One region of the Pseudonocardia sp. Ae331_Ps2 genome, then DNA from elsewhere that is predicted to be linked to it. Evidence: riboswitches for the same ligand, from Rfam matches in the RefSeq annotation. Region 1 holds a riboswitch; each other region holds the start of a gene.
What was found. A riboswitch is a leader RNA that binds a small molecule or an ion and turns the genes downstream of it on or off. The one in region 1 is predicted to bind S-adenosylmethionine.
Positions count from the first base shown of each region.

Region 2: another riboswitch for S-adenosylmethionine. It lies ahead of Ae331Ps2_RS31320 (GNAT family N-acetyltransferase); the one in region 1 lies ahead of Ae331Ps2_RS00590 (aminotransferase class V-fold PLP-dependent enzyme).
Region 3: another riboswitch for S-adenosylmethionine. It lies ahead of Ae331Ps2_RS22110 (isopenicillin N synthase family oxygenase); the one in region 1 lies ahead of Ae331Ps2_RS00590 (aminotransferase class V-fold PLP-dependent enzyme).

Region 1 is NZ_MCIM01000001.1:117,004-126,483, forward strand. It holds gene Ae331Ps2_RS00570 (glycine--tRNA ligase) at 1-783, opposite strand, end outside; gene Ae331Ps2_RS00575 (antibiotic biosynthesis monooxygenase) at 988-1,317, opposite strand; gene Ae331Ps2_RS00580 (helix-turn-helix transcriptional regulator) at 1,424-1,801, shown strand; gene Ae331Ps2_RS00585 (Fur family transcriptional regulator) at 1,798-2,250, shown strand; gene Ae331Ps2_RS00590 (aminotransferase class V-fold PLP-dependent enzyme) at 2,260-3,618, opposite strand; SAM riboswitch class IV at 3,662-3,776, opposite strand; gene Ae331Ps2_RS00595 (hypothetical protein) at 3,850-4,518, shown strand; gene Ae331Ps2_RS00600 (DUF2795 domain-containing protein) at 4,590-4,967, shown strand; gene Ae331Ps2_RS00605 (hypothetical protein) at 5,006-5,422, opposite strand; gene Ae331Ps2_RS00610 (isoprenyl transferase) at 5,419-6,219, opposite strand; gene Ae331Ps2_RS00615 (hypothetical protein) at 6,273-6,635, opposite strand; gene recO (DNA repair protein RecO) at 6,859-7,695, opposite strand; gene era (GTPase Era) at 7,716-8,618, opposite strand; gene lhgO (L-2-hydroxyglutarate oxidase) at 8,615-9,480, opposite strand, start outside.
Region 2 is NZ_MCIM01000001.1:3,923,557-3,933,036, reverse strand. It holds gene Ae331Ps2_RS34300 (rhodanese-like domain-containing protein) at 1-844, opposite strand, end outside; gene Ae331Ps2_RS18885 (alpha/beta hydrolase) at 841-1,605, opposite strand; gene Ae331Ps2_RS33860 (hypothetical protein) at 1,730-1,861, opposite strand; gene Ae331Ps2_RS18880 (LysR substrate-binding domain-containing protein) at 1,958-2,833, shown strand; gene Ae331Ps2_RS18875 (ABC transporter substrate-binding protein) at 2,845-3,831, opposite strand; gene Ae331Ps2_RS18870 (amino acid ABC transporter ATP-binding protein) at 3,867-4,646, opposite strand; gene Ae331Ps2_RS18865 (amino acid ABC transporter permease) at 4,643-5,602, opposite strand; gene Ae331Ps2_RS31320 (GNAT family N-acetyltransferase) at 5,599-6,120, opposite strand; SAM riboswitch class I at 6,342-6,434, opposite strand; gene Ae331Ps2_RS18855 (ABC transporter ATP-binding protein) at 6,592-7,440, opposite strand; gene Ae331Ps2_RS18850 (glycine betaine ABC transporter substrate-binding protein) at 7,421-8,461, opposite strand; gene Ae331Ps2_RS18845 (ABC transporter permease) at 8,458-9,309, opposite strand.
Region 3 is NZ_MCIM01000001.1:4,679,086-4,688,565, forward strand. It holds gene polA (DNA polymerase I) at 1-2,065, shown strand, start outside; gene Ae331Ps2_RS22105 (transposase family protein) at 2,194-3,018, shown strand; gene Ae331Ps2_RS34355 (putative leader peptide) at 3,158-3,229, opposite strand; SAM riboswitch class I at 3,684-3,776, shown strand; gene Ae331Ps2_RS22110 (isopenicillin N synthase family oxygenase) at 4,037-5,050, shown strand; gene Ae331Ps2_RS22115 (O-acetylhomoserine aminocarboxypropyltransferase/cysteine synthase family protein) at 5,047-6,330, shown strand; gene Ae331Ps2_RS22120 (alpha/beta fold hydrolase) at 6,327-7,178, shown strand; gene Ae331Ps2_RS22125 (ABC transporter substrate-binding protein) at 7,175-8,677, shown strand; gene Ae331Ps2_RS22130 (ABC transporter permease) at 8,679-9,480, shown strand, end outside.

The DNA of each region.
Region 1 (9,480 bases):
GTGCTCGTAGTGCCGCAGGTTCTCCGAGGAGATGCCCAGGTCGGTGTACCAGCGGGTGCGCTCGTCGATCCAGTACTGGTGGATCTCCTCGTCGCTGCCGGGCTCGACGAAGTACTCCATCTCCATCTGCTCGAACTCGCGCGTGCGGAAGATGAAGTTGCCCGGGGTGATCTCGTTGCGGAAGCTCTTGCCGATCTGGCCGATGCCGAACGGCGGCTTCTTGCGCGAGGTCGTCTGCACGTTCAGGAAGTTCACGAAGATGCCCTGCGCGGTCTCCGGGCGCAGGTAGTGCAGCCCCTCCTCGGACTCCACCGGGCCGAGGAAGGTCTTGAGCATCATGTTGAACTCGCGGGGCGCGGTGAACCGGCCGCGGGTGCCGCAGTTCGGGCAGGGGACCTCGGAGAGGTCGTTCTGGTCGGCCTGCTCCGGGTCGCGGCCCTTGCGCTCGGCGAACTCCTCGGCGAGCTGGTCGGCGCGGTAGCGCTTGTGGCAGGACTCGCACTCGACCAGCGGGTCGGAGAAGGTGCCGACGTGGCCCGAGGCGACCCAGGTCTGGCGCGGGAGGATGACCGAGGAGTCCAGGCCGACGACGTCGTCGCGGCCGGTCACCATGCTCTTCCACCACTGGCGCTTGATGTTGTCCTTCAGCTCGACGCCGAGGGGCCCGTAGTCCCACGCCGACCGGGTACCGCCGTAGATCTCACCGGAGGCGAAGACGAATCCGCGCCGCTTGGTCAGCGCGACGATGGTCTCGATCTTGGCTGAGGTGGGCTTGCTGGCCACTGGCGGCGCTCCAGAGAAGGTGGTTCGGAGGTCCCCGGATACGGGGCATCCCAGATTACCGACCCGCCATGTATCCCCACTCCCTGCCCCTGCCCCCCGACCCCGCCGCGGTGGCTCCGCCCGACCGACCTCGCACAGGTTCCTGCGACCTCGCACCGTGTGCAACGGCTGCGAGGTCGCAGGACGGTGCGCGAGGTCCGAGGGTCAGCTCAACAGGCTGGGGTGGTGGACGGGCGCGGCGCCGGGGGTCACGGTCACCAGGGACTCGTAGGTCGCCTCGGTGGTCGTGTCGGCCTCGGCCAGCAGCGGGTGCACGTGCTCGCGGACCTCGAACGGCCCCAGGGCACGCCGGTAGGCGTCGACGGAGTCGAAGCGGACGGTCAGGACCCACTGCCCGGCGTCCTCGATCGCCCGGCCCGCCTCACCCCCGCGGAAGCCCGGCCGGGCGGCGAGGAGTTCCAGGGCGCGGGCCACACGCGCGGTGAACGCGGCCTCCTCGGAGGGAGACACGCGGAAGCGGCAGACCAGCAGCACGGCGCGACGATAACGAACACGCCTACCATGTCGGGTGCGGCCTGTACGGCACAGCAGCGCCGGAGGGTGTGGCCGCCGCCTCCGGGGGAACGGACGGGTCCACCACATGTCTGCCGCAGCCCAGACCACGCACGCACCGGGAGCCGGCCCGGGCGCGGACGACGACCACCACCCCGCGCCCGAGCCGGGCCCGACCCGCGACCCGCGCACGCTGGCCGCCGCGGGCGACCTGCTGCGGGCACTCGCCGCACCGGTCCGGATCGCCATCGTGCTGCAGCTGCTGGAACACTCGCGGTGCGTCCACGACCTGGTGGACGCGCTCGGGGTCACCCAGCCCCTGATCAGCCAGCACCTGCGGGTCCTCAAGGCCGCCGGGGTGGTCGAGGGCGAGCGGAAGGGCCGCGAGGTGCTGTATTCGCTGGTGGACGACCACCTGGCGCACATCGTGGTGGACGCCGTCGCCCACGTCGAGGAGGACACGTGACGGAGACGACCGGCCGGACGACCGCGGCGGCGGTCACCGAGCGGTCCACCGCCGGGCCGCGCGGCATCCGCGCCACCCGGCAGCGGGCCGCCGTCACCGCGCTACTGGACCGGCTGGACGACTTCCGGTCCGCCCAGGAGATCCACGAGGAGCTGCGGCGCGCCGGCGAGGGCATCGGCCTGACCACGGTCTACCGGACCCTGCAGACCCTCGCCGACGGCGGCGAGGTCGACGTGCTGCGGGTCGCGTCCGGCGAGGCCGTCTACCGGCGCTGCGAGACCGAGCACCACCACCATCACCTCGTGTGTCGCCGGTGCGGCGCCGCCGTTGAGATCGAGGGGCCGGCGGTCGAGTCCTGGACCGAGTCGGTCGCCCAGAAGCACGGCTTCACCGAGGTGTCGCACACCCTCGAGATCTTCGGCCTCTGCGGCCGCTGCTCGGCGGGCTGAGGCCCGGGCTCAGTCCCCGCAGCCGGGGACGGCGGGCAGCTCCCGGTCGCGGGCGAACGGGTCCGCCGGGCGCGGGTCCGGGGTCGGCGCCCACCGGCCGTCGACGAGGGCGTAGGTCCAGGCCGGGCCGCGCCGTGCCAGATCGGTCAGCGCGTCGACCAGCCGGTCGACGTCGGAGGAGCCGGTGCGCAGGCCCAGCGACGCGCGCACGGCGTCGCGGCCGCCGGTGAGCCGCGCCAGCAGCGGGTGGGCGCAGAACCGGCCGTCGCGGACCCCGATGCCGTACTCGGCCGACAGCGCCGCCGCGACCAGCCCGGCGGGCAGCTCGCCCAGGGTGAACGAGACGGTCGCGGTGCGGTCGCCCGCGTCGTCGAAGCAGGACAGGGCCCGCAGGCCGGGGACCGTCGCCAGGCCGGCGTGCAGACGGTCGGCGAGCTCGCGCTCGTGGGCAGGCACGATGTCGTCGATCAGCGGGTCCAGGGTCCGGCAGGCCGCGCCGAGTGCGGCGGTACCGAGGACGTTCGGGGTGCCGCCCTCGTGCCGCTGCGGCGACGGCAGCCACTCCGTGACCGTGCCGCCGCCCGGGCCGTCGGCGACGGACACGGATCGGACCGCTCCCCCGCCCGCGACGTGCGGTTCGGCGGCGTCGAGCCAGTCCCGGCGGCCGACGAGGACCCCGGCGCCGTAGGGCGCGTAGAGCTTGTGCCCGGACAGCGCGACGTAGTCCGCGTCCCACCCGGCCAGGTCGACGCGCCGGTGCGGGGCGAGCTGGGCGGCGTCGACGCACAGCCGGGCACCCGCGGCGTGCGCGATCCGCGCGATCTCGGCGACCGGGAGGAGCTCGCCGGTCACGTTGGACGCCCCGGTGACCGCGACCAGCGCGGCGTCGGGACGGGCGGCGAGCTCGGCCCGCAACGCATCGAGCGTCGAGGCAAGGGTGGCGGCGGCGGGCACGACGCGGTGCTCGCGGTCGCGCCAGGCCAGCAGCGTCGCATGGTGCTCCAGGTCCAGCGTCACCACCGGGCCGGGGACGGCGCGGGCGAGCAGGCCGAGCGCATCGGTGGTGTTGCGGGTGAACACCACGACGTCGTCGGCGCGGGCCCGGACGAACCGGGCGACGTCGGCGCGGGCGTTCTCCACGAGCGCGGTGCAGACCTTCGAGGTCCAGCCGGCGCCGCGGTGCACGCTGCCGTGGTACGGCAGCACCTCGGCGACGTGCGCGGCGACCGGCTCCAGCGCCGGCGCGGACGCGGCGGAGTCGAGGTCGCAGTAGCGGGCCCACCGGCCGTCGACGAGCGGGACCGTGAGGTCCGCACCGACGACGCGGGGCAGGGCGTGCTGGACGGGACGTGGCAGGGCGAGGGTCATGATCGGGCCTCCGGCCGATCTCGGGGACCCGGCGTGGCGCACGGATCCGCGCTTGCCGACTGCGGGTGTCGCGTCGGCCCGGTCATCACCCGGGGCACCCCACCGCGGAGGAGGGTTGCCGTCCAGCGAGCCGGGGCTTCGCGCTGGCACTCGTGACCTTCGGCGACGAAACTAGCAGACCGTCTCAGATGGAGACACGTGAGCATCGCCACCCCGGATAGCGTCTGACCGATGACGGACACGCACCCCGCGCCCACCACGGTCCGGCGGATCGACGTCCCGGAGTCCGGCGAGCTGGCCCAGCTCGCCGCCGTCTTCGAGGACCTGCAGTACGTGCTGCGCTGCTGCGAGCACCTGGTCACCGCCCTGGGCGGACCCGAGTCCGGGCCGGTGCGGGTGGACGCCGACCCAGCGCTGGTCGAGGCCCTGTGGACCGGCGCCCTGATCGGCTACGTGCGGTGCTTCTCCGGCCGGACGAAGACGCTGACCACCGACGACCTGACGTCGCTGGAGCTCGACGGGGACGTCAGCGGGTTCCACGACATGGTGTTCAAGCTCCGCGACCACTACGCCTCCCGGCACGTGAACCCGCGCGAGTCGTACTCGATCGGCGTGGCCCAGTCCAACGACGGGACGCCCCGGGGCGTCGCCGTCGTCTCCACCCCGCGCCCGCTCGTCGACGAGACGACGGTCCGGCTGCTCGGCCGGGTCGCCTACAGCCTGTCCGGCCTGGTGGACGCCCGGATGAAGAAGTCCCAGAACGACGTCCTCGGCGTCGCGCACGGGATGACCGCGGGCCAGCTGGCGGGGCTGCCGCTGGTGCACCTCGACGGCAGCGGCGAGGCGGCCCCGGAGGACGCGGTGACCCGGGACGGCACCGCGGACGGCCCGGGGAACTGATCCCCGCCGGATGCATCATCCGGCGCACAGCGGCTACCCGGTCGGGACACATCCCGACGAGAGGTGACCTCATGACCACTCGCACGACGACGTCCGACGCCGTCCGCACCGCCCTGCACGGCCTGGAGTTCCCCGCCGGCAAGGACGACCTGGCGTGGACCGCCGAGCGCAACGAGGCCGACGCCGCGACGGTCGAGGCCCTGCGGGCGGTGCCGGCCGAGGAGCACTACGCCTCGATCGCCGCCGTGGTGGCCGCCGTGGACCTGGCCGACGACGACCCGGCGCGCCAGACCTCGGGCGACACCGCGGACGAGTCGGCCGAGGAGACCGAGCAGCTGCGCGCGCAGCGGCGCACCGAGCACACCCGTCCCGGGCTGTCGGAGTCCACGAAGGACGTGGACCCGGTCAACCCGATCGCCGAGGAGCTCGGCACCAACCGCAAGAAGTGACCCGCGCGGCCGGGGCGGGCACCGCCCTGGCCGGCCGGTCAGCCGCCGACGAGCTCGGCCCGCATGCTCGACGCGGAGGACACGACGAGCATGAGCAGCGTCCCCATCGGACCCTCGCCCAGCCCGGCCGCGGGGAAGGCGTAGCGCAGCGTCACGTCCCAGCCGCGCTCGCCGCGCACCACCCGGGGCGTGCCGAACAGGCCCTCCCCCACCCCGAGCCCGACCCGTCGCGGCACGTCGTGCTCCGGGTCGGCGGAGTCCGGCAGGTCCCACGCCACGACGCAGGTCAGGTTGAGGACGGGCAGCCCCTCCTCCAGCTCCGTCCCCTGCACCACGCACAGCACGCCGCCGTGGGCGAAGGTCAGCGCGCCGTCGTCGTCGGCGGTGACGTCGTGGAACCGCTCCAGCGCACCCTTCGCGGTGGCGAGCATCCCCGTGATCACATCGGTGGTCACGGTGTCACCCCCGTCGCGGCGTCGCCCGTCGCGGCGTCCACGGCCCCGCCGAAACGCCGGTCCCGGCGTGCGTAGATCTCGATCGCCTGCCATATGTGGCGCCGGTCGAAGTCCGGGAACAGCGTGTCCAGGAAGACCATCTCGGCGTAGGCGCTCTGCCAGAGCAGGAAGTTCGAGGTCCGCTGCTCCCCCGAGGAGCGCACGAACAGGTCGACGTCGGGCATGTCCGGCTCGTCGAGGTGGCGGGCCAGCATCCGCTCGTCGATCTTGTCGGGGTTGATCCGGCCCTCGGCGGCGAGCCGGGCGATCTGGCGCACCGAGTCGACGATCTCGGCGCGGCCGCCGTAGTTGACGCACATGGTCAGATTCAGCACGTCGTTGCCGCGGGTGCGCTCCTCGGCGATCTCCAGCTCCTTGATCACCGAGCGCCACAGCCGCGGGCGGCGGCCCGCCCAGCGGACCCGGACCCCCATCGCGTCCATCTCGTCGACGCGGCGGCGGATGACGTCGCGGTTGAAGCCCATCAGGAACCGGACCTCGTCGGGGCTGCGCCGCCAGTTCTCGGTGGAGAACGCGTACGCCGACAGCCAGCGCACACCGAGGTCGATGCAGCCGCGGGCGACGTCCATCAGCGACGCCTCGCCCCGCTTGTGCCCCTCCGTGCGGGGCAGACCACGGGCGTTGGCCCAGCGGCCGTTGCCGTCCATGACGAGGGCGACGTGGCCCGGCACCAGCTCCGGCGGGATCGCCGGGGGCCGGGCACCGGACGGATGCGGTGCGGGAGGCTGGAACGGCACGTCACCGACCCTACGTCGGGGCCGATGGCCGGGCTCGGCCGCGGTGGTCGGGCTCAGTCGCGCTGGTCGGGCCGGGGCCAGGCCGGCACGGCCGGGTCCTCCAGCCGCTCGATGGTCTCGCGCAGCCGGCGCATCCCGCGGTGCCCGTGGACCCGGTCGACCTCCGACAGCGGTTCGGACTCGTCGGGCCGGATCACCGGCAGCATCGGGATGGCCGGCCAGGCGCCGTCCTCGGTGCGGGCCCGGACCTGACGCATCGCACGGGTCGGCCCGTCCTGCGGGGACTCCGGCATGACCTCGGTGCGGGCCGGGAGCTGCTGGGTGGGCGGCACCGGGATCCGCTGCGTCGCGGCCGGGAGACGATGGGTGCGAGCGGTGTGGTCGTCGTCCGGCGGCGGTGTGTGGGGTCGGTTCACGACTGCCTCTCCGACGGGGCTGGGGTCCCCTCGATCACAGGAGGATAACGAGACCGCGCAACCGGTTGCCTGTCCTGAGCGACGTTCACCCGGTGGAGTCGGCGGAAGCGCCGTGCGCCGCGACCGGCGGCACCGCGGCGGGCGGCGCACCGGGAACGTCAACCGCTCGACGAAGCATACGGGCCGCTCACGGCAGCCCGATCGGGACACCGGGCCGATCGCACTAGTCGGACAGCGCGTCCGGAGGTGTCGGCGCACCGCCGTCCGGCGGTTCCGGGGCGGTCCCCGGCGCACCCGGCGCGACGACGGCGGCGGGCCGGACCCGGGCGCGGCGGTCGACCAGGGGCAGCGAGCGCAGCTGGCGCTCCAGGTGCCACTGCAGGTGCGCCGCGACCAGGCCGCTGGCCTCCCGCCGGGTCGGGGTGCCCGAGGCGTCGGCGGTGTCCCAGTCACCGTGCAGCAGCGCCATGAGCAGGGCCACCGTCTCGGGGGCCGGGGTGACCGAACCCGGCGGGCGGCAGCGCGGGCACACCATGCCGCCCCCGGCGACGGTGAACGACCGGTGCGGGCCGGGCGTCGCACAGCGCGCACAGTCCGACAGCGACGGCGCCCACCCCGCATGGCTCATGGCCCGCAGCAGGAACGCGTCGAGCACCAGGGCCGGTTCGCGGGCGCCGTCGGCCAGCGCCCGGGTGGCACCGAGCAGCAGCAGGTAGACCCGCAGGCTCGGCTCGCCCTCCTCGGACACCAGCCGGTCCGCGGTCTCCAGGATCGCGCAGCCGCAGGAGTAGGCCGACCAGTCCGCGACGATCGCCGGCGCGAACGCGTCGACGGTCTGGGCCTGGGTGACCACGTCGAGCGTGCGCCCGGTGTAGCACTGGACGTCGACGTGGTTGAACGGCTCCAGCCGGGCGCCCCACCGCGACCGGGTGCGGCGCACGCCCTTGGCGACCACCCGGATCTTGCCGTGCTGACGGGTCAGCATCGTGATGATCCGGTCCGCCTCGCCCAGCTTCTGCACCCGGAGCACGATCCCGGTGTCGCGGTAGAGCTGGGCCATCCACCCAGTCTAGGTTCTCCTCAGAACCCCAGCTTGCGCAGCTGCTTCGGGTCCCGCTGCCAGTCCTCGGCGATCTTCACGTGCAGGTCCAGGTGCACCCGGGTGCCCAGCAGCTTCTCGATCTGGCGACGGGCGTCGCTGCCGACCTGCTTGAGCCGGGCACCGCCCTTGCCGATCACGATGCCCTTCTGGCTGGACCGCTCGACGTAGATGATCGCGTAGATCTCCAGCAGGTCCTTCTTCTCGATCGTCTCCTCGACGACGACGGCGATCGAGTGCGGCAGCTCGTCGCGCACGCCCTCCAGCGCCGCCTCCCGCACGAGCTCGGCCACGAGCACGTCGGTCGGCTCGTCGGTGAGGTCGCCGTCCGGGTAGAGCTGCGGGCCCTCCGGCAGCAGCCCGACCAGCAGGTCCGACAGCAGCGAGACCTGGAAGCCCGACTTCGCCGAGGTCGGCACGACCTCGGCGAAGTCCATCAGCGCCGCCACCTCGGTGAGCCGCTCGGCGACCTGCTCGGGGCGGGCGGTGTCGGTCTTGGTGACGACAGCGACCACCGGGGTGTGCGCGGCGATCCGGCTCAGCTCCTCGGCGATGAACCGGTCGCCCTTGCCGACCTTCTCGTTCGCGGGCACGCAGAACCCGACGACGTCGACCTCGGACCACGTCTCGCGCACCAGGTCGTTGAGCCGCGACCCGAGCAGGGTCCTGGGTCGGTGCAGGCCCGGGGTGTCGACCAGGACGATCTGGGCGTCCGGTCGGTGCACGATCCCGCGGATCGCGTGCCGGGTGGTCTGCGGGCGCGAGGAGGTGATCGCGATCTTCTCCCCGACCAGCGCGTTGGTCAGGGTCGACTTGCCGGCGTTGGGCCTGCCGACGAAGCAGGCGAACCCGGACCGGAAGCCCTCGGGCTGTGCGCCGGTCATGCCGCACCGAGCCGGTCGAGGATCTCGCGGCCGATCGGCAGCGCCGCCGTCGCCGCCGGGGACGGTGCGTTCAGCACGTGCAGGATCGAGCCGGGGCGGCCCGCGCCGTCCGGACCGGCCTGGTCGAGGAACAGGAAGTCGTCGACCAGCGTGCCGTCGGCCTTCACGGCCTGGGCCCGCACCCCGGCGCCTGCCGGGTGCAGGTCGGAGGCGGTGACCTCGGGCAGCATCCGCTGGATCTGGCGGACCATCGCGCGCGTCGACAGCGAGCGGCGGACCTCGCCGATGCCGTAGCGCCAGTGCGTGCGCGCCACCTTCACCATGCCCGGGTAGGTCAGCGTCCCCAGCAGCTCCTTCGGCTTGACCGTGCGCCAGTCGTAGCCCTCGCGGGCCAGCGCGAGCACGGCGTTCGGGCCGGCGTGGACGGTGCCGTCGATGCCGCGGGTGGCGTGCACCCCGAGGAACGGGAACGCCGGGTCCGGGACCGGGTAGATCAGGCCGCGGACCAGCGAGGCGGCCCGCTCGGAGAAGCCGGAGTACTCGCCGCGGAACGGGATGATCCGCACACCGGGGTCGGCACCGGCGAGGCGGGCGAGCTCGTCGCAGCGCAGTCCGCCGCAGACCACGGCGCGGGTGCCGAGCAGGTCACCGCGGGTGGTGCGCACGACGACGTCGGACGGGCGGCGGGCGAACCCGGTGACGGTGCGGCCGAGGTGGACCTCACCGCCGTTCTTCTCCACCAGCTCGCCCAGCTTCTCCGCGACCAGCCGGTAGTCGGTGATGCCGGTCGAGGGCACCCAGAGCGCGGCGAGGCCACGGACGTCGGGCTCGTAGGTGCGGATGCCGTGCTCGTCGAGGCGGT
Region 2 (9,480 bases), 3.8 Mb from region 1:
CGATCTCGCCGTTGAGGAAGTCGGTCTCCGGGCTCACCCCGCGGCGCAGGCTCTGCCAGGTGGAACGCCCCGCGGCCGGTGCTCCGGGCACCGGCCGCACCACCAGCGAACCGAGGTCCGCGGTGGACTCCGCACGGTGGTCGGCCGGGTCGACGCCCGCGGCCCGGTACACCTCGCGGGCCTCGGCGCGCAGCGCGGCCGCGGCCCGCTCACGCAGTCGCCCCGGCGGGTAGAGCGCGTCGAGCGCGTTGCCCAGCACCTGCGGGAGCTTGCCCGCCTTCCAGCGCGGCACGTCGTCGACGAGCTGGGTGGGGTGGCGGGCCGCGGTCAGGTCGGCGGCGATCTCCTCGGCGCGCGCGTCGCGGCCCGCCGGGTACCGGCCGAGCCAGACCAGCCCGGCCGCGGGTGCGCCCGGCGAGACGACCTCGCCGGGGGTGAGGTAGGCCGTCGGCGAGCGCACGACGGCGCCGTACACGGTCGTGAACCGGCGCAGCGCGGCCCGCTCGGTGTCCAGGCCGTTCTGCAGCACGACGACCGGGAGCGACACGGCCGCGGTGCCGTCGGCGACCGGGCGTGCGGCCCAGTGGGCCAGCGCCGCGTCGGCGTCCTGGGCCTTCGTGGCCAGCAGGAGCACGTCGTCGGCGCGCAGGGTCACCTCGTCCTGCGCGGCGGCGGGTACGCCGACCCGCCGCTCCCCCTCGGGACGCAGGTACCGCAGGCCGCCGCGGAGCGCGGCGAGCTGCGCACCGCGGGCGACGAGCACGACCTCGCGCCCGGCGAGGTGCAGCTCGGCGGCCAGCGTGGCGCCGACCGCCCCGGCGCCGACCACGACGTAACGCGTCACCGCGGCACCGCCGCGACCTCGACCCGGGCCAGCGGGGACCCGACACGCAGCCGCTCCAGGAACAGCACCGCGGTGGCGGCGGCGATGCGGTGGGTCGCGTCGTTGAGGGCGTCGTGCACACCGCCGGCGACGCCGACCAGCTCCCCGTCCGGGAGGGCGGCGTAGAAGTCGCGGACGTCGGCGAGCGGGCTGACCGCGTCGGCGGCGCCGTGCAGGCCGAGGACCAGCACCCCGATCGCGGCCGGGCGGGCCCGGTCGACCCAGCCGTCGGGGAGCCGGCCGGTGAGCGCGCCGCGGCGGACGGTGTCGTCGGCGTCGAGGCGGCCGCGATGGGTCGGGCAGGACGTGCGCAGCGCGAGCTCGTCGGCCCAGTCCGGTGCGCCCGGGGTGGTGTGCAGCGGGAGCCCGGCCAGCACGAGGCCGTCGATGCCGGCCGCGCCGTCGGCGACCAGCCCGGCCGCGAACAGCGCGCCGGTGTCGGAGCCGACCAGCACCCGCGGCGGCGGACCGGCCTCACCCGGCTCCTCGGACGGGGTGCGGTCGAGCAGCGAGCGGATCTGACCCAGGGTGCGGGCGGCGTCGACGGTGGGGTCGCTGACCGCCCAGACGCGGTAGCCGTCGGCGGCGATGCGCCTGCCGAACCGCTCGTAGACCGCGGCGTGCTCGCCGCGGCCCGGGACGACGACGACGGTGCCGCGGGGACGGATGCCCTCGGGCTCGGTCCAGGACGCGAGGACCGGGGTCGTGCCGACTGCAGTCATGGAGGACTCATCTCTTTCTCGGGTGACGTCGTCTCGGGTGACGCCGGAGGACACCGGCCCGGGGAGGGCCGGCGGAGGGCGACCGGGGCCGCGCGCTCCGGACGGGTCGCGACCGACCCGTGGTTCAGCGGGCCGGACAGGCCGCGGAGCAGACGGTGCCGTGGTCGACGACCCGGCGACGCGTGAGCCCGCCGTCACGGCACGCGACGGCGGCCGGAACGTGCCGGCCGGGGGTCGCGGAGCGCGGGCGGGTCATGCCCACCATCACAGACGGCCGGGGCGCCCGGGTCCAACGACGAATGCGCATCACAACCGATCGCGATCCGCGATCATTGTCGGTAGCCTCGGTACCGTGCCCGCCGTCCTCGACATCACCGCGCTGCGGAGCATCGTCGCCGTCGCCGACCAGGGCGGGTTCCACCGCGCGGCGCAGTCCCTGACGTTGTCCCAGTCCGCGGTCAGCCAGCACGTCCGTCGCCTGGAGAAGGCCGTCGGACGCCCGCTGGTCCGCAAGGACGGCCGGGTCAGCCGGTTCACCGCCGAGGGCGAGGCGCTGCTCGGCGAGGCCCGTCGCATCCTGGCCGCCCACGACGACGCACTGCGCCGTCTCGGCGTCGGCGACACCCGCGAGTCCCTGGTGCTGGGCTCCACCGAGCACGCCGCGGACGAGCTGCTGCCCCGGGTCATGGAGCGGCTGCAGGAGGTGTTCCCCGGTACCGCGGTGCGCTTCCGGCTCGACCGCTCCAGCCGGCTGAACGACGCCGTCGACCGCGGCACGCTCGATCTGGCGATGTACATCGGCGACGTGGTCGAGGGCCCCGGCGTCGCCGCCGGGGCGATCCCGCTGACCTGGTACGCGGCGCCGGGCTGGCGTCGTCCCGCGGACGGTCCGGTGCCGCTGGTCGTGATCGACTCGCCGTGCACCATCCGGCGTCGCGCCCTGCAGACGCTGTCCGCCGCCGGGATGGCGGCGACCGTCGTCGGGGAGGCCGCCTACCTCGCCGGGGTGCTGAACGCGGTGCGCGGTGGTCTGGGGGTCGCGCTCGTCGCCGGGCTGGGCGACCCGCCCGAGGGGCTGGAGGAGTGCACCGACCTGCCCGGGGCGCCGTCGGAGCCGCTGCACCTGCGGGTCCGGGCCGGGGCCGACCCCCGGCTGGTCGAGACGGCCAGCGCGGCGCTGGCCGCGGTGCTGCCGCCGGCCGGGGACCACCCGCCCCCGGCCGGCTGACCGCTCGCCGCTCAGGACGCCGCCCGGCGCGGCAGCCCGGGCGGGTTGATCCGGGAGTCCTGCAGCGCCTCGTTCTCCAGGTGCCACCGCGCCAGCACCTCGCCGTACTTGCCGCTCGCGATGAGCGCGTCGATCGCCTCGTGGATCGGGCCGACCAGCCCGTCGCCGCGGCGGGTCATGGCCGCGATGTCGGCCTGCACTCCCCCGCCGCCGCCGTTGAGCGAGCCGACCGCCTTCGTCGTGCCACCGGTGGCGACGTGGTAGGCGACGCCGGGGTTCGGGCCGAGGTAGGCGTCGAGGCGTCCGGAGTCCAGGGCGAGGTAGTAGTCACCGGTGTTCTGGTAGTACTGGATCGTCGCCGGTGCGACCCCCGCCGCCTCGTTCTGCCGGTTCCACTCGACCAGGATCTGCTCCTGGTTGGTGCCGGGCGCGACACCGATGGTGAGCCCGGAGATGTCGGCGGGCTTCTCGATCCGCTCCACCCTCCCCGCGTTGCGGGCCTCGAAGGTGACGGTGTCGACGCGGTAGGTCGCGAAGTCGTACTTGTCCTTGCGCTCCTCGGTCACGGTGATGTTGGAGAACCCCGCGTCGTAGGTGCCGGACTCGACCCCGAGGAACAGGTTCTCCCACGACGTCGGCTGCAGGTCGAGCCGCAGCCCGAGCGTGTCCGCGACGAGCTGGGCCAGGTCCGGCTCGACGCCGATGACGGTGCGGTCGTCGTCGGCGCGGAAGGACAGCGGCGGGTTCCCGCTGCCGGTGGTGGCCACGGTGAGCTCTCCCGACTCGCGGACCGCGGCGGGGACCGTCGCGGCGATGGCCTCGATGCGGTCCGCACGGACACGGTTCTGCTCCGGGCTGGTGTTCACCGCCGTCCCGGGGTCCACCGGGGCGGCCTGGTCGGGATCGGCGCCGGCGCAGCCGACGGCGGCGACCAGGGGCAGGACGAGGGCGACGGCCGCGAGGCGCAGGTGGCGCAGCGGCCGGGGGATCCGGGACATCGATACTCCTGTGGGGAGGTCGGCGCAGACCGGGGTCAGCGCAGGACCGCGCCGAGGAAGGCGCGGGTACGGGGTTCACGCGGGGTGTCGAGCACCGCGGCGGGCGGGCCGGACTCGACGACGCGGCCCTCGTCGAGGAACACGACGGTGTCGGCGACCTCGCGGGCGAAGCCGATCTCGTGGGTGACCACGACCATCGTCGTGCCGTCCCGGGCGAGATCGGAGATGACCTCGAGGACCTCGCCGACGAGCTCCGGGTCGAGCGCGGAGGTCGGTTCGTCGAACAGCAGCAGCTGCGGGTGCAGGGCGAGCGCGCGGGCGATCGCGACGCGCTGCTGCTGACCGCCCGAGAGCCGCCGCGGGTACTCGTCGGCCTTGTCGGCGAGCCCGACCCGGGCGAGCAGCTCACGGGCCTCGGCGTGGACGGTGGCACGGTCGCGGCGTTGCGCCGACAGCGGCGCCTCGACGACGTTCTCCAGCACCGTCAGGTGGGCGAACAGGTTGAAGCTCTGGAACACGAAGCCGATCCGGCTGCGCCGGCGCAGGATGCGCCGCTCCGGCAGTTCGTGCAACCGGTCGCCGACCCGCCGGTAGCCGATCAGCTCGCCGCCGACCCGGACCGTGCCGCGGTCGACCTTCTCCAGGTGGTTGATGGTGCGCAGCAGGGTGGACTTGCCCGACCCGGACGGCCCGATGACGACGGTGACCTCGCCGGGGGCGACGGTCAGGTCGACCCCGCGCAGCACCGGCAGCGGACCGAAGCTCTTGTGCACCCCGCGCAGCTCCACCATCGGGGCAGTGCCGGCGGCGGTCATGCCGTGGCCCCCCGCCGGCGCCGTCCGGACACCGCGGCCCGCGCGCGTTGCAACGGGGTCGGTGGCAGCGTGCGCTGCGCGCCGCGGGCGTAGTACCGCTCGACGTAGAACTGGCCGACCGACAGCGCACTGGTCAGCACCAGGTACCAGACGGCGGCGACCAGCAGCATCGGGATGACCCGTCCGGTCCGGGTGTAGATGACCTGCACCTGGTAGAAGAGCTCGGACAGCGCCATGATGTAGACCACCGAGGTGCCCTTGACCAGGCCGATCAGCTCGTTCGCCGCGGTCGGGACGATGATCCGCATCGCCTGCGGCAGCTGGATCCGCCGGAACCGGCGCCAGGCCGGGATGCCGAGCGCGGTGGCGGCCTCCAGCTGGCCGGCGTCGACGCCCAGGAACCCCGAGCGCACGACCTCGGCGGCGTAGGCGGCCTGGTGCAGGCCGAGCCCCAGCACCGCGGCGGTGACCGGGCTGACCAGCTCCATCGTGCCGAACTCGACGAACGACGGACCGAACGGGATGCCGATCGAGAGCCGGTCGTAGAGCAGGGCGAGGTTGTACCAGAACAGCAGCTGCAGGATCAGCGGCACGGACCGGAAGATCCAGATGTAGGTCCAGCTGACCGAGCGCAGCAGCGGGTTGGGCGAGAGCCGCATCACCGCGAGCACCGTGCCGAGCACGAACCCGACGACGATGCCGAGCACCGTGAGCTGCAGCGTCAGCAGCACCGCGTTCACGATGGACGGGGCGAACAGATAGCGGCCGACGGTCGGCCAGTCCCAGGCCGGGTTGGTGACCAGCGCGTTGACCGCCATCGCGGCCAGGACCGCCACCACCGCGGTCCCCGCCCACCGCCACGGGTGCCGGGCCGGGACGACCCGCAGGCCGGCGTCGTCGTCCCCGGTGGGCGGGACGGCGCCCGGGGCGGCCCGGGCCTCGGTGCGGCTGCTCACGCGAAGCCCCCGGTCAGGTACTTCTCGAACGGGTGCGGCCCGACCGTCTCCGGGTGCAGGGTCCGGTCGTAGAGCGGCGTGTAGCCCGCGGCGAGGTAGAGGTGGCGGGCCTCGGGCTGGCGCGGACCGGTCGTCAGGTAGATGCGCCGGTAGCCGCGGGCGGCGATCGTGTCCTCCAGCTCGGTGAGCACCCGGCGGGCCAGGCCGCGGCGGCGGTACGCCGAGCCGGTCCAGATCCGCTTGAGCTCGGCGGTGTCGGAGTCCCACCGGCGGAAGGCGCCCCCCGCGACGGGGGTACCGCCGTCGAGCAGCAGGACCACCCCGCCGGACGGTGGGGCGAACCGGCTCGCCTCGCGGAGGGTCTCGGCGTCGAGGTCGCCGAGGGTGTGGCCGTAGCGGACGCCGTACTCCTGGTCGAGCTCGACCAGCATCGGGCGGACGAGCGGGTCGGTGTAGGCGACCCAGCGGACCTCCGGGCGGGCGGAGGTGGTGGGCGGGGCGGGGTGGAGCGCGGTCACGGTGGGGACCTCTCGGTGCGAGCGCTGCCCTCGGGCAGGCGGGGACCGGCCGGCCGCGGTGGCGGGCGGTCCGGTGCGGGGCACGGGTGGAGAGGTCAGCGACAGAGCGCGGCGCCGGTGCGGCACAGGTCGACGTGCCGGCGACGGACCCAGCGCAGCCGGATCCGGGCCCGCTGCCCGGCGTCGGGCCGGTGCCTCGCGGGGCGGTGGGGCATCGGGGTCTCCCATCGGACCCGGCGGTAGCACCCTGCCCGGAACGGGGCGGGTTGCTGCGGCGTCGACGAGCCGGGACTCTCGACCGCTCTGGATGGACCTCACCACTGCAGCCGACGCACCGATCCGGTGTCAAGCGCGGACCGGGAGATCGGTCGTGGCATCACAGTGGGACGGCACGGTGCCCGGGCGCAGTGGCGCACCCCGTCGGCGCGGGCGGATCGCCGGACGACCCACCCGCGCCGCGGAGCGGGGTGCTCAGGTCGCGGCGGCCTCCTTCACCGCCGCCCCGACCCGGGCCCGCAGCTCGGCGAACTCCGGCGAGCCGCGCAGCGCCTCGGCGTCCACACCGGAGCGCGGCAGGTCGATCCGCAGGTCCAGCGCGATCCGTCCGGGGCGGGCGGTGAGCACCACGACCCGGGAGCCGAGGAACACCGCCTCGTCGGCGGAGTGGGTGACGAACACGCTGGTCCGGCCGGTCTCGTGGCTGACCCGGCGCACGTCGTCCTGCAGGCGTTCGCGGGTGAGCGCGTCGAGCGCGCCGAAGGGCTCGTCGAGCAGCAGCAGGTCCCGGTCGGCGGCCAGCGCCCTGGCGATCGCGACCCGCTGCTGCTGGCCGCCGGAGATCTCCCAGATCCGCCGGTCCGCGACACCGGTGAGCCCGACCCGCTCCAGCAGCCCCTCGCGGGCCACGGGACGGTCGGACGGGTTCACCCCCGCGTACTTCAGGGCGAGGTCGACGTTGCCGCCGACGCTGCGCCACGGGAACAGCCGCGGCTGCTGGAACACCACGCCGGCGCCGACACCCGGCTCGGGTGCCCGGCCGGCGACGGTCAGCGTCCCGTCGGTGGGCCGCTCGAACCCGGCGACCAGCCGGAGCAGAGTCGACTTGCCGCAGCCCGAGGCCCCGACCAGCACCAGGAACTCGCCGCGCTCGACGGTCAGGTCGAGCGGTCCGAGCGCGTGGACCCGGTCCCGGCGGCCCGGGTAGGAGTGCCCGAGCCCGGACGCGGCGATCGCCGGCACTCCCTCCCCCGCCGCGGCCCCGGTGTCGGGGTCCGTATCAGTGTCGGTGTCGGCGTCGGTGTCAGCCTGCGGCGAGGACATCCGGGAGACCCTTCGTGTAGATCGCCTTCTGGAAGGTCGCGAGGTCCGGCGCCGTGGGGATCTGCTTCTGCGCGGCGAGGAACTGGGCGGCGCTCTGCAGGTTCTGGGCGAGGTTGCCCGGGGCGCCGTCGGTGCCGAGCCACTCGGCGGAGGCCAGCTCCTGCGGGGACAGGAACACGCCCTGCTTCAGCTGGGACGCGGCGTTCTCGGGGGTCGTGCCGATCTCGGCGGCGACGGCCTGCGCGGCGGCCTGCGGGTCGTTGCGCACGGTCTCCAGGGCGCGGGCCTCGACCTTGCGCCAGGTGTCGACGACCTCGGGGTGCTGCTCGGCGAACGGGGTGGAGACCACCCCCAGGTCGAGGGTCGGCTTGCCGGCCGTGGCCAGCTCGCGGCTGGTGACCAGGGTCTTCCCGGTCTTGCGGAGCTCGTCGAGGGTCGGCAGCCAGGTGTAGACGGCGTCGACGTCGCCGCGCTCCCAGGCAGCCAGCGCGGCCTGCGGCTGCAGGTCGATCAGCTGCACGTCGGTGGGCTTCAGACCGGCACGGTCGAGGGCGGCGAGCAGGCTGTAGTGCGAGGTGGACGCGAACGCGGTGGCGACCCGCTTGCCGCGCAGCCCCGCGACGTCGGTGATCCCGGTGGCGTTGCGGGCGACGAGCGCCTCGTTGTCGCCGGCGACGTCGAGCACGAACGCGACCTGGTACGGGATGTTCAGCGGCGCGGAGAGCCCGCGGGCGACCGGGCTGGACCCGATCGCACCGAAGTCCAGCTCACCGGCGACGAACGCGGTGTTGATGTCCGCGCCGGAGTCGAACTTGGTCCACTGCACGTTCCAGTCGGGCAGGGCGTCCTCCAGCCAGCGGTTGTGCTTGGCGACCAGGTCGCCGCTGGGGAAGCTCTGGTAGGCGATGCGGATGGTCGGCTTGCCGGAGTCCTGCCCGGCAGGGCCGACGGCGCAGCCGGCGAGGACGCCGACAGCCAGCAGGCCCACGAGCAGTGCGGTCAGTCGGGTGCGGATGGTCATGCTCGTCCCCTCCACGGAACGGTGCGGCGCTCGACGGCGCGCAGCAGCGCGTCGATCACCAGGCCGGAGATGCCGATCGCGAAGATGCCGACGAGCACGACCGGGGTGTTGTTGTAGTTGCTGGCGTCCTTGACCATCCCGCCGATGCCGGGGATGCCGTTGAACAGCTCGGCCGCGACGACCGAGGAATAGGCGATGCCGACGGCCAGCCGGATGCCGGTGAAGGTCTCCGGCAGCGCCGACGGGACGATGACGTCCCGCACCACCTGGCCGCGGGTCGCGCCGAGCGCGCGGGCCGCCTCGACCAGCCCGACCGGTGCGGCGGCGACGGCCGCCGTGGTGGCGACGGCCGCCGGTGGGAAGGCGGCGAGCGCGAGCAGGGTGATCTTCGGTGCCTCGTCGATGCCCAGCCAGATGACCAGCAGGAAGAGGTACGCCAGCGGCGGCAGTGCCCGCAGGAACGTCAGCCACGGCTCCAGGACCCGGCGGACCCAGCCGACGGTGCCCATGAGCAGACCGACCAGCACACCGACGACCACACCGAGGACGACACCGGCCAGGACCCGGCGCAGGGTCATGTAGAGGTGCTCCCACAGCAGGTAGCCGCCGTAGCCGCGGGTGCCGTCGTGGGTGGTCGACACCTCCACGAACGCGCGCCACACCGTCGACGGGTACGGCACGAACGTCTCGTTCCAGACCCCGCTCGCCGCGGCGGCCTGCCAGACGGCGAGGAACACCAGCACCGACAGGACCGGCAGCAGCGCGGTACGGGGGTCGAACGCCAGGCGGCGCGGGGACGGGGGTGCGGCACGAGCCGCACCGGACGGAGTGTCGGTGGACGCGGACACGGTGGACCTCTCGGCGGGCACGGGGCGCGGACCGGCGCCGGGGTGGGCCGGGTCGTCCGCGCGCGGACGACGTGCCGGGGGCGGCCGCAGGCGCGGCCGTCGGCACGGGTGCGGACGAGGGCTCCGTCGTCTGAGGGCTCGCCGGTCACGGTTCGGGTGCAGCTCGCCCTC
Region 3 (9,480 bases), 4.6 Mb from region 1:
CAAGGCCGGGGACAACCTGCGGGCCAACCTGGCGAACGTGCTGCTCAACCGCCAGCTCACCGAGCTGGTGCGCGACGTCGACCTCGGCGCCGACCCCGAGGAGCTCGAGCTGCGCCCCTGGGACCGGGACGCGGTGCACCGCCTGTTCGACGAGCTGGAGTTCCGGGTGCTGCGCGAGCGGCTGTTCTCCACGCTGTCCTCCGCCGAGCCCGAGGCCGAGTCCGTCTTCGAGGTCGCCGGCGAGGTCGTCGCCCCCGGCGCGGTGCGGGCCTGGCTGGACACCCACGCCCGCGACGGCCGTCGCGTCGCGGTGAGCTTCGCCGGGGTCACCGGCCCGATCGCCGGGCGCGACCTCGACGGGATCGCGCTCGCCGCGGGTGAGCCGACGGTCGAGCAGCGGGCCGCCGGCGCAACCGCGGGCGTCCCGGCCGCCGGCTACCTCGCGCTGACCGGCCTCACCCCGGACGACGAGGCGGCGCTGGGCGACTGGCTCGCCGACCCGTCCGTGCCCAAGGCCGCGCACGACGTGAAGCCGGTGCTGCACGCGCTGCGTGCGCGGGGCTGGACCCTGGGCGGGCTGACCAGCGACACCGCGCTCGCCGCGTACCTGGCCAAGCCGGGGCAGCGGACCTTCGACCTGGCCGACCTCGCGCTGCGCTACCTGCGTCGCGAGCTGCGCACCGAGGAGCCCGCCGACGGTCAGCTGTCGCTGCTGGGCGGCGAGGAGGAGGCCGACGCCCGGGCCGCCGAGCAGGAGATGCTCGCGGCCTCGGCGATCGCCGAGCTCGCCGACGCCCTCGACGCCGACCTCGCCGAGCGGGGCGGCAGCGAGCTGCTGGCCGACCTCGAGCTGCCGCTGGCGTTCGTACTGGCCGACTGCGAGGCCGCCGGGATCGCCGTCGACGGCGAGACCCTGTCCGACCTGGAGTCCGACTTCGGCACCCAGGTCCGGGAGGCCGCGCGGCAGGCCTACGAGGTGATCGGCAAGGAGATCAACCTCGGCTCGCCCAAGCAGCTGCAGGTCGTGCTGTTCGACGAGCTGGAGATGCCCAAGACCAAGCGCACCAAGACCGGTTACACCACCGACGCGGACGCGCTGGCGAGCCTCTACGCGCAGACCGAGCACCCGTTCCTGCAGTTCCTGCTGCAGCACCGCGACGCGACCCGGCTGAAGGTGACCGTCGACGGGCTGATGAAGTCCGTCGCCGAGGACGGCCGGATCCACACCACGTACTCGCAGACGATCGCCGCGACCGGCCGGCTGTCCTCCACCGACCCGAACCTGCAGAACGTGCCGATCCGCACCGCCGCCGGGCGCCGGATCCGGGACGCCTTCGTGGTCGGGTCCGCGCCGGACGGCACGCCGTACGCCGAGCTGCTCACCGCGGACTACAGCCAGATCGAGATGCGGATCATGGCGCACCTGTCCGAGGACGCCGCGCTGATCGAGGCCTTCCGCTCACAGCACGACTTCCACGCCGAGACCGCCGCCCGGGTCTTCGGCGTCGCGGCCACCGAGGTGACGCCCGAGCAGCGCGCCAAGATCAAGGCGATGAACTACGGCCTGGCCTACGGGCTGTCGGCCTACGGCCTGTCCGGGCAGCTGCGGATCTCCACCGAGGAGGCGAAGGGGCTGATGGACGACTACTTCGCCGGGTTCGGCGGAGTGCGCGACTACCTCGCGGGAGTCGTCGACCAGGCCCGCAAGGACGGCTACACCGCCACCATCCTCGGGCGGCGGCGCTACCTGCCCGACCTCACCAGCGACAACCGTCAGCGCCGGGAGATGGCCGAGCGGATGGCGCTCAACGCCCCGATCCAGGGCAGCGCCGCGGACATCATCAAGGTCGCGATGCTCGGGGTGTACCGGGCGTTGCAGGCCGAGGGGCTGCGCAGCCGGATGCTGCTGCAGGTGCACGACGAGCTGGTCCTCGAGGTCGCCGAGGGTGAGCGCGAGGCCCTGGAGGCACTCGTTCGTCGGGAGATGGCGGCCGCGGCGGACCTGTCGGTGCCGCTGGAGGTGTCGGTCGGGTCCGGCCGCAGCTGGGACGCCGCGGCGCACTGAGGTGTTCTCAGTAGCGGGGTGGCAGGTCGTGGCGACACGCCGAGGGTGGTGAGATGAGCGGGAACGGGGCAGGACCCCGGTAGATCGGTTCGGTCCAGCACAGATCGACACCGTCACCGAGGTCCTGCATGTCTGATCCTGTCACCTACACCGCTGTCCTCCCGATCGGGGAGCGCACCGTGGCCTATCTGGCGCGGCTCCTGGTCCTTCAACGCCGTCGACGTGGCACCCGGCGGCGGGCGTTGACCCCGTTCGCCCAGGCAGTGCTGGTGATCCGCTGGTTCTGTGATGCTACCCGGGTCCGATGTTTGGCCGGTGACAACGCGATCAGCACTGCAACGGCCTACCGTTACCTGCACGAAGGCATCGACGTCCTCGCCGCGGCCGCACCCGGCCTGCACGGAGCCCTGCTCGCCGCCCGCACAGCCGGGCACACCCACGTGAATCTCGACGGCACCCTGATCGCCACCGACCGGTGCCGCGCGCTCGGCCTCACCCCCGGGGTCGACCTGTGGTGGTCGGGCAAGCACCGCCGCCACGGCGGGAACATCCAGGTCCTCACCGCACCTGATGGATGGCCGCTATGGACCAGCGACGTGCGGCCGGGCCGCGAGCACGACACCCGCTGCGCCCGTACCCACCCCGGGCTGCTCGAGGGCCTGGCCGCGTTCACCGACGACACCCACGCCGCGCTGGGCGACCTCGGCTACGAAGGCGAAGCCGACCGGCTCACCGTGCCCATCAAACCCGTCCCCGGCCGCGGGCAGACGGTCAACCAGCGCACCGTCAACACCCTGCACTCAGCCCTTCGTGCTCTGGCCGAACGCGGAAACGCCCTGCTCAAGACCACCTTCGCCGCGTTGCGGCGAGTCACGCTATGTCCCTGGCGCACCGGCGCGATCACCGCAGCTGCGCTCGTACTACTCCACACCGAGTACGACCGCACGACATGATCAACCCGCTACTGAGAACACCTCAGTGAGCGACCGTCACGAGAAGTGTCGGCCGAGATGGGGGTATCAGCAGGCAGCGGCCAGAGAAGGCGGCTCGCGCCGCAGGCCGGTCAGGCTCTGCGGGAACAGCTCGGAAAGATCAACAGACCGAGGAGGAGACGCGACAGAAATCGACGTGTGCGCGCGATGTCAGCGGCAGTCGAATCGTCACGCCGCGACGCTAACCGACGCGCAGTAGTTGGGGCAACCGTCGAGTATGTGCGGCGCGCCTCACCTCGATTCGGTGAAGCTGTTCCGGTGATCGGGCTTCCTGTTCGGTCGGAGTCACCCGAAGATCGGCAGCGGGTATCGCTCTCGGATCACGGGTACCTCGCGGGCCGGGACGGCGACGAGCCACGAGAACTTGTCGGGCGCACCGCGGGTGACAGCGTGACTGCGCGGATGGCACCTCGACGCCCCGGAGGACACGGGATGGTGGGACGGGTCGTCGTGGTCGGGGGCGCCGCGCGGCACCGCTGGCGAACTCACCGCACTCGCGGAGCGGCTGGGAGGGATGTCGGCACGTGGCCGGCTGGCCTGCCGTCCGGACGTCTGCGCCGTTCAGCGAACGGGTCTGTGGGCGGGATCGGCTTGACATCGGGTGCGGCGCGGAGGTTGGGTGAAGTCGTCCATCCAGAGCGGCCGAGAGAACCGGCTCGACGACGCCGCAGCAACCACGTCCCCACGGGCGCAGGTGCTTCCGCCGGAAGCGATGGGGGAGCCGTGCGCCAGTGGATCCGGGGTGTCTGGTCCCGGCGTCGGCACGTGGACTACTGCCGGACGGGGACCGCGCTCTGTCGGTGAGGACCGACCTCGACCCGCCCGTCCTCGGCGAGCTGGTCGTCGCCGAGGTCGCGCACCGCCCGGCCGCCGCGCGGTCCGTTCTGCTGCGGACCCCGCGGGTGCGTCCGGCTGTCTGACTCGTTCCCGTCCTGCCGATCTGTCGACAGACCGGCGGGACACGACACGTGAGGTCGCCATGACCGACACCCTCCCCGTGATCGACCTCTCCCGCTTCCGCGCCGGCCCCGGCGAGCGTGCCGCCGTGCTCGCCGAGCTGCGCTCCGCGGCGCGGGAGGTCGGCTTCTTCTACGTGACCGGACACGGAGTCCCGGACGAGGTCACCGCCGGGATCGACGCGCTGGCGCGGCGCTTCTTCGCGCTGCCCGTCGAGCAGCGGCTGGAGATCGAGAACGTGCACTCGCCGCAGTTCCGCGGTTACACCCGCACCGGTACCGAGCACACCGGCGGCACCGCGGACTGGCGCGAGCAGATCGACATCGGCCCCGAGCGGGAGCCGGTGACCCAGGGCCCGGGCGACCCGGACTGGGTCCGGCTGATCGGGCCCAACCAGTGGCCCACCGCGCTGCCGGAGCTGCGCGAGACCGTGCTGACCTGGCAGGCGGAGGCGCTGCGGGTCAGCCGCGAGGTGCTGCGCGCGCTCGCCGCCGCGCTCGGGCAGGACGAGGGCTACTTCGACGCGTGGTTCGACGAGGAGTCCTCCCTGCACGTCAAGATCGTGCGGTACCCCGGGCGCCCGGAACCGGACTCGGACCAGGGCGTGGGTGTCCACAAGGACTACGGCTACCTCGCGCTGCTGCAGCAGGACGCGGTCGGCGGACTGCAGGTCGAGGGCCCGGACGGGCGCTGGATCGACGCCACCCCGGTCCCCGGTGCGTTCGTGGTCAACATCGGCGAGATGCTGGAGATCGCCACCCAGGGCTACCTGACCGCGACCCGGCACCGGGTGGTCAGCCCGCCGGTCGGGGTGGACCGCTTCTCGGTGCCCTTCTTCCTCGGCCCGCGGCTCGACGCCGTCGTCGAGCCCCTGGAGCTGCCCGCCGAGCTGGCGGCGCAGGTCCGCGGGGTCAGCGAGGACCCGGACAACCCGCTGCACGCCCAGTTCGGGGAGAACGCGGTCGTCGGATGGCTGCGCTCGCACCCGCGGGTGGCCGAGAAGTACTGGTCGGACGTGCTGGCGAGGCGCGCGTGACGTCGTTCGCCACGAGGCAGCTGCACGCGGGGGCGGTCCCCGACCCCGCCACGGGCGCCCGGGCGGTCCCGATCTACCAGACCACCTCCTATCGCTTCACCGACAGCGCGCACGCCGCGGCCGCCTTCGCGCTCGAGGACCTGGAGAGCCACGCCTACACCCGGCTCTCCAACCCGACGACCGCGGTGGTGGAGGAGCGGCTGGCCGCCCTCGAAGGGGGCGCCGCGGCAGTGGCGGTGAGCAGCGGGCAGGCGGCGACGTCGCTGGCGCTGCTGAACCTGGCCCGCGCCGGGGACCACGTGGTCGCCGCGGCGAGCCTCTACGGCGGCACTCATACCCTGCTCTCCTCGACCTTCGCCGACCTGGGGATCTCGGTGACCTTCGTCGAGGATCCCGACGACCTCGACCAGTGGCGGTCCGCGATCACCGCGCGGACCCGGGCCCTGTTCGGCGAGAGCATCGGAAACCCGCTGGGCAACGTCCTGGACCTCGCCGGGGTCGCCGCGGTCGCCCACCAGGCCGGGCTCCCGTTCGTCGTCGACAACACGGTGCCCACCCCGTACCTGCTGCGCCCGATCGAGCACGGGGCGGATGTCATCGTGCACTCGACGACCAAGTTCCTCGCCGGACACGGGACCGCGATCGGGGGGATCGTGGTCGACTCCGGGCGGTTCGACTTCGGCCGCCATCCCGACCTCTGGCCGGGGCTCACCGCACCGGACCCCACCTACGGCGGCCTGTCCTTCCACGCGCAGTTCGGTCCGCTCGCCTACGCCCTGCGGCTGCGGACCCGGCTGCTGCGCGACCTCGGTCCCGCGCCCTCGCCGTTCAACGGGTTCCTGCTGCTGCAGGGGATCGAGACCCTCGACCTGCGACTGGCCCGGCACGTCGAGAACACCCAGGCCGTGGCCGAGTTCCTGGAGGCGCACCCGGCGGTGGAGGCCGTGCACTATCCGGGTCTGCCGTCGAGCCGCTGGTTCGAGGCCGGTCGCCGGTACCTGCCCGCGGGCGCGGGCGCCATCGTGGCGTTCGAGATCCGCGGGGGCCGCGAGGCGGGCGCCCGGTTCGTCGACGGGCTGCGGCTGTTCACCCACCTGGCGAACATCGGTGACGTCCGCAGCCTGGCCATCCACCCGGCGTCGACCACCCATGCCCAGCTCGACCCGGCGGCCCAGCTCGCGAGCGGGGTCACCCCCGGCCTGGTCCGACTGTCGGTGGGCATCGAGGGGATCGCCGACCTGCGGGCGGATCTCGAGCACGCTCTGGAAGGGCGAGAATGAGCACGACGGTCGTCTGGCACCAGGAGTCCCGGCTCGCGGGTCGGCGGGGTGAGCTGCACGTTCACCGCTGGTCGCCCGCCGAGAGCCCGCGGGCGGTGCTGCTCCTGCTGCACGGGCTCGGCGAGCACGCCGGGCAGTACGCCTCGCTCGCCGAGACCGCCGCCGGGGAGGGGATCGAGACCTGGGCCCCGGACCAGGCCGGACACGGTCACAGCGCGGGGGTCCGGGTGCTCGTCGAGTCGGTCGACTACCTGGTGGCGGATGCCGAGACCGTCCTCGCCGAGGCGCGGCGCAGCAGGCCCGGGCTGCCGGTCATGGTGGTCGGGCACTCGCTCGGCGCGGTCGTGGCGGCCCTGCTCGTCGGCGAGATCCGGGGCCGCGGACGCGCCGACCCGGCCGCGGACGTGGCCGGGCTCGTGCTCACCGGATCCGCGCTGCGCGGCGGTCCGAGCCTGCCGCCCGGGATCGACCCGTGGCTGCTGCGCAAGGACCCCGGCGAACTCGTGCGCGATCCGGACCAGGCCGCGCGGGTGCGAGCGGACCCACTGGTGTGGGCGGGCGGGCTGCGCCGCGAGACCCTGTCCGCGCTGGTCGCGGCCACCGCCCGCACCGCGCCGCTGCTCGCCGAAGGCGCGCTCGACCACCTGCCGGTGCTGCTGCTGCATAGCGAGGCGGACGACCTCGCCCCGGTCGCGGGCGCGCGTGAGGTGGCGGCCGCGCTGCCCCGCGGGCGGATCGTGACCTACCCCGAGGACCGGCACAACGTGCTGCACGAGCTCGACCGCGCGACCGTCCACGCGGAGCTGCTGCGCTTCGCGCACAACCTGATCGGAGCATCGCCCGCATGAGACTGGCCCGACTCGTCCCCGCCGCGGCTGCCGTGCTGCTGCTCGCCGCCTGTGGTGGTGGGCCCGCCGAGAGCGCGGCGCCGAGCACGGACACCACCGTCGACGTCCGACTGGTGCTGGAGCCCACCAGCCTCGACCTGACGACGGTGTCGGGCGCGGCCCTCGAGCAACTGCTGCTCGACAACGTCTACCAGGGACTGCTCACCCGCTCGCCCACGGGCGAGGTCGTCCCGCTGCTGGCGCGGGAGGTGCAGACCTCGGCGGACGGGCTCACCTACACCTTCCCGCTGAAGCCGAACCTGACCTTCGCCGACGGCTCCCCGCTCACCGCGGCGGACGTCGTGTGGTCCTACCAGCGGGTCCTCGCGCCGGACTCGAGGAACCCGAACAAGAAGGACTTCGCCGCCGTCGCCGGGGTGTCCGCCCCGGACCCGAACACCGTGGTGCTCACCCTGTCGAAGCGGGACGCCAACCTCACCTACGCGCTCACCAACCGGGCCGGCGCGGTGTACAAGACCGGCACCGACCCGGCGAGCCTGGCCGCCACCACGAACGGCAGCGGCCCCTACACCGTCGCGCAGTGGAACCGCGGCTCCACGATCACCTTGGCGCGCAACGAGAACTACTGGGGCGAGAAGGCCAAGGTCGCCTCGGTGGTGCTGCACTACATCCCCGACCCCAACGCCGCCAACAACGCGCAGCTGACCGGTGAGACGGACGTCGAGACGGCGGTCCTGCCGACCCTGGTGAGCACCTTCGCGGGCCGCGAGGGGCTGCGCGTCGCCGAGGGGATCACGTCGGACAAGTTCGTCCTCGGGTTCAACAACTCCCGCGGTCCGCTCGCGGACCAGCGAGTGCGCTCGGCGATCCGGCAGGCCATCGACAAGAAGGGGCTGCTCACCATCCTCGGCGGGGCGGGCCAGGTGATCGGCAGTGGGGTGGCGCCGACCGACCCGTGGTTCTCCGACCTCACCGCGATCGACCCGTACGACCCGGAGGCCGCCAAGCGGCTGCTGGCCGAGGCGGGCGTGGGCAGCGGGCTCACGCTGTCCCTGCAGGTCCCGAACATCTACCCGGAGACCATCGGCACGTACGTGGCCTCGCAGCTCGCGCAGGTCGGGATCACGGTGAACGTTCAGCCGGTCGAGTTCGCGACCTGGCTGGACAAGGTCTTCACGCAGGCCGACTACGACCTGAGCATCGTCGACCACGCCGAGGCCCGGGACATCGCCAACTACGCCAACCCGCAGTACTACTGGCGCTACGACAGCCCGGTGGTGCAGGACCTCGTGGCCCGCGCGGGGACCGCGGCGAGCGACCGGGAACGGGACGACCTGTACAAGCAGGCGGCCCGGCAGATCTCCGAGGACGCGGCGAGCGACTGGCTCTACAACCCGGGCGCCCGCACCGTGATCCGCGACGGGGTGGAGGGCTTCCCGACCAGCTCGACCAGCTCGCGGCTGGACCTGTCCGCCCTGTCCGCCACGGAATCGTCGTGACGTGATCGCCTTCCTCGTGCGCCGCACGGTGCTCCTGCTGCTGTCGCTGCTGGTGGCGAGCCTGCTCGTGTTCGGCCTGCTACGGCTGCTGTCCGGGGACATGGCGCAGGTGGTCGCGGGGGTGCAGGCCACGCCGGAGCAGGTAGAGCTGCTGCGCCAGGAGCTCGGGACCGACCGGCCCTGGGTGGTGCAGTACCTGGACTGGATCGGAGGCGCTGCGACCGGGGACTTCGGCCGGTCGGCGCTGTCCGGGGTGTCGGTGTCCGCCGAGCTGGGCGCGAAGCTGGCCGTCACGGCGCCGCTCGTCGCGGGCTCGATCCTGCTGTCCGTGCTGGTGGCGGTCCCGCTCGGGGTGCTCGCCGCGGTCCGGCACCGCAGCCGGGTCGGCCTCGGCATCACCGCCGTGTCCCAGCTCGGGATCGCGCTGCCCACGCTGTGGGTGGGGCTCGTGCTGGTGATCGTGTTCGCGGTGCTGCTGGGTTGGCTGCCCGCGCAGGGCTTCCCGACGGCAGGCTGGGCGCAGCCGGGTCGGGCGCTGCGCAGCCTCGTGCTGCCGTGCGTCACGCTCGCGCTGGCCGAGGGCGCGGTGCTGCTGCGGTTCGTCCGCACCGCCACGCTCGGCGTGCTGCACCAGGACTTCCTGCGCACCGCACGGGCGACCGGACTGACCCGCACCGGCGCGTTGCTGCGCCACGGCCTGCGCAACGCCGCCCTGCCCGTGGTGTCCGTCCTCGGGCTGCAGGCGGCCGCGCTCCTGGTCGGCGCCGTCGTCGTCGAGCGGGTGTTCTCGCTGCCGGGCGTCG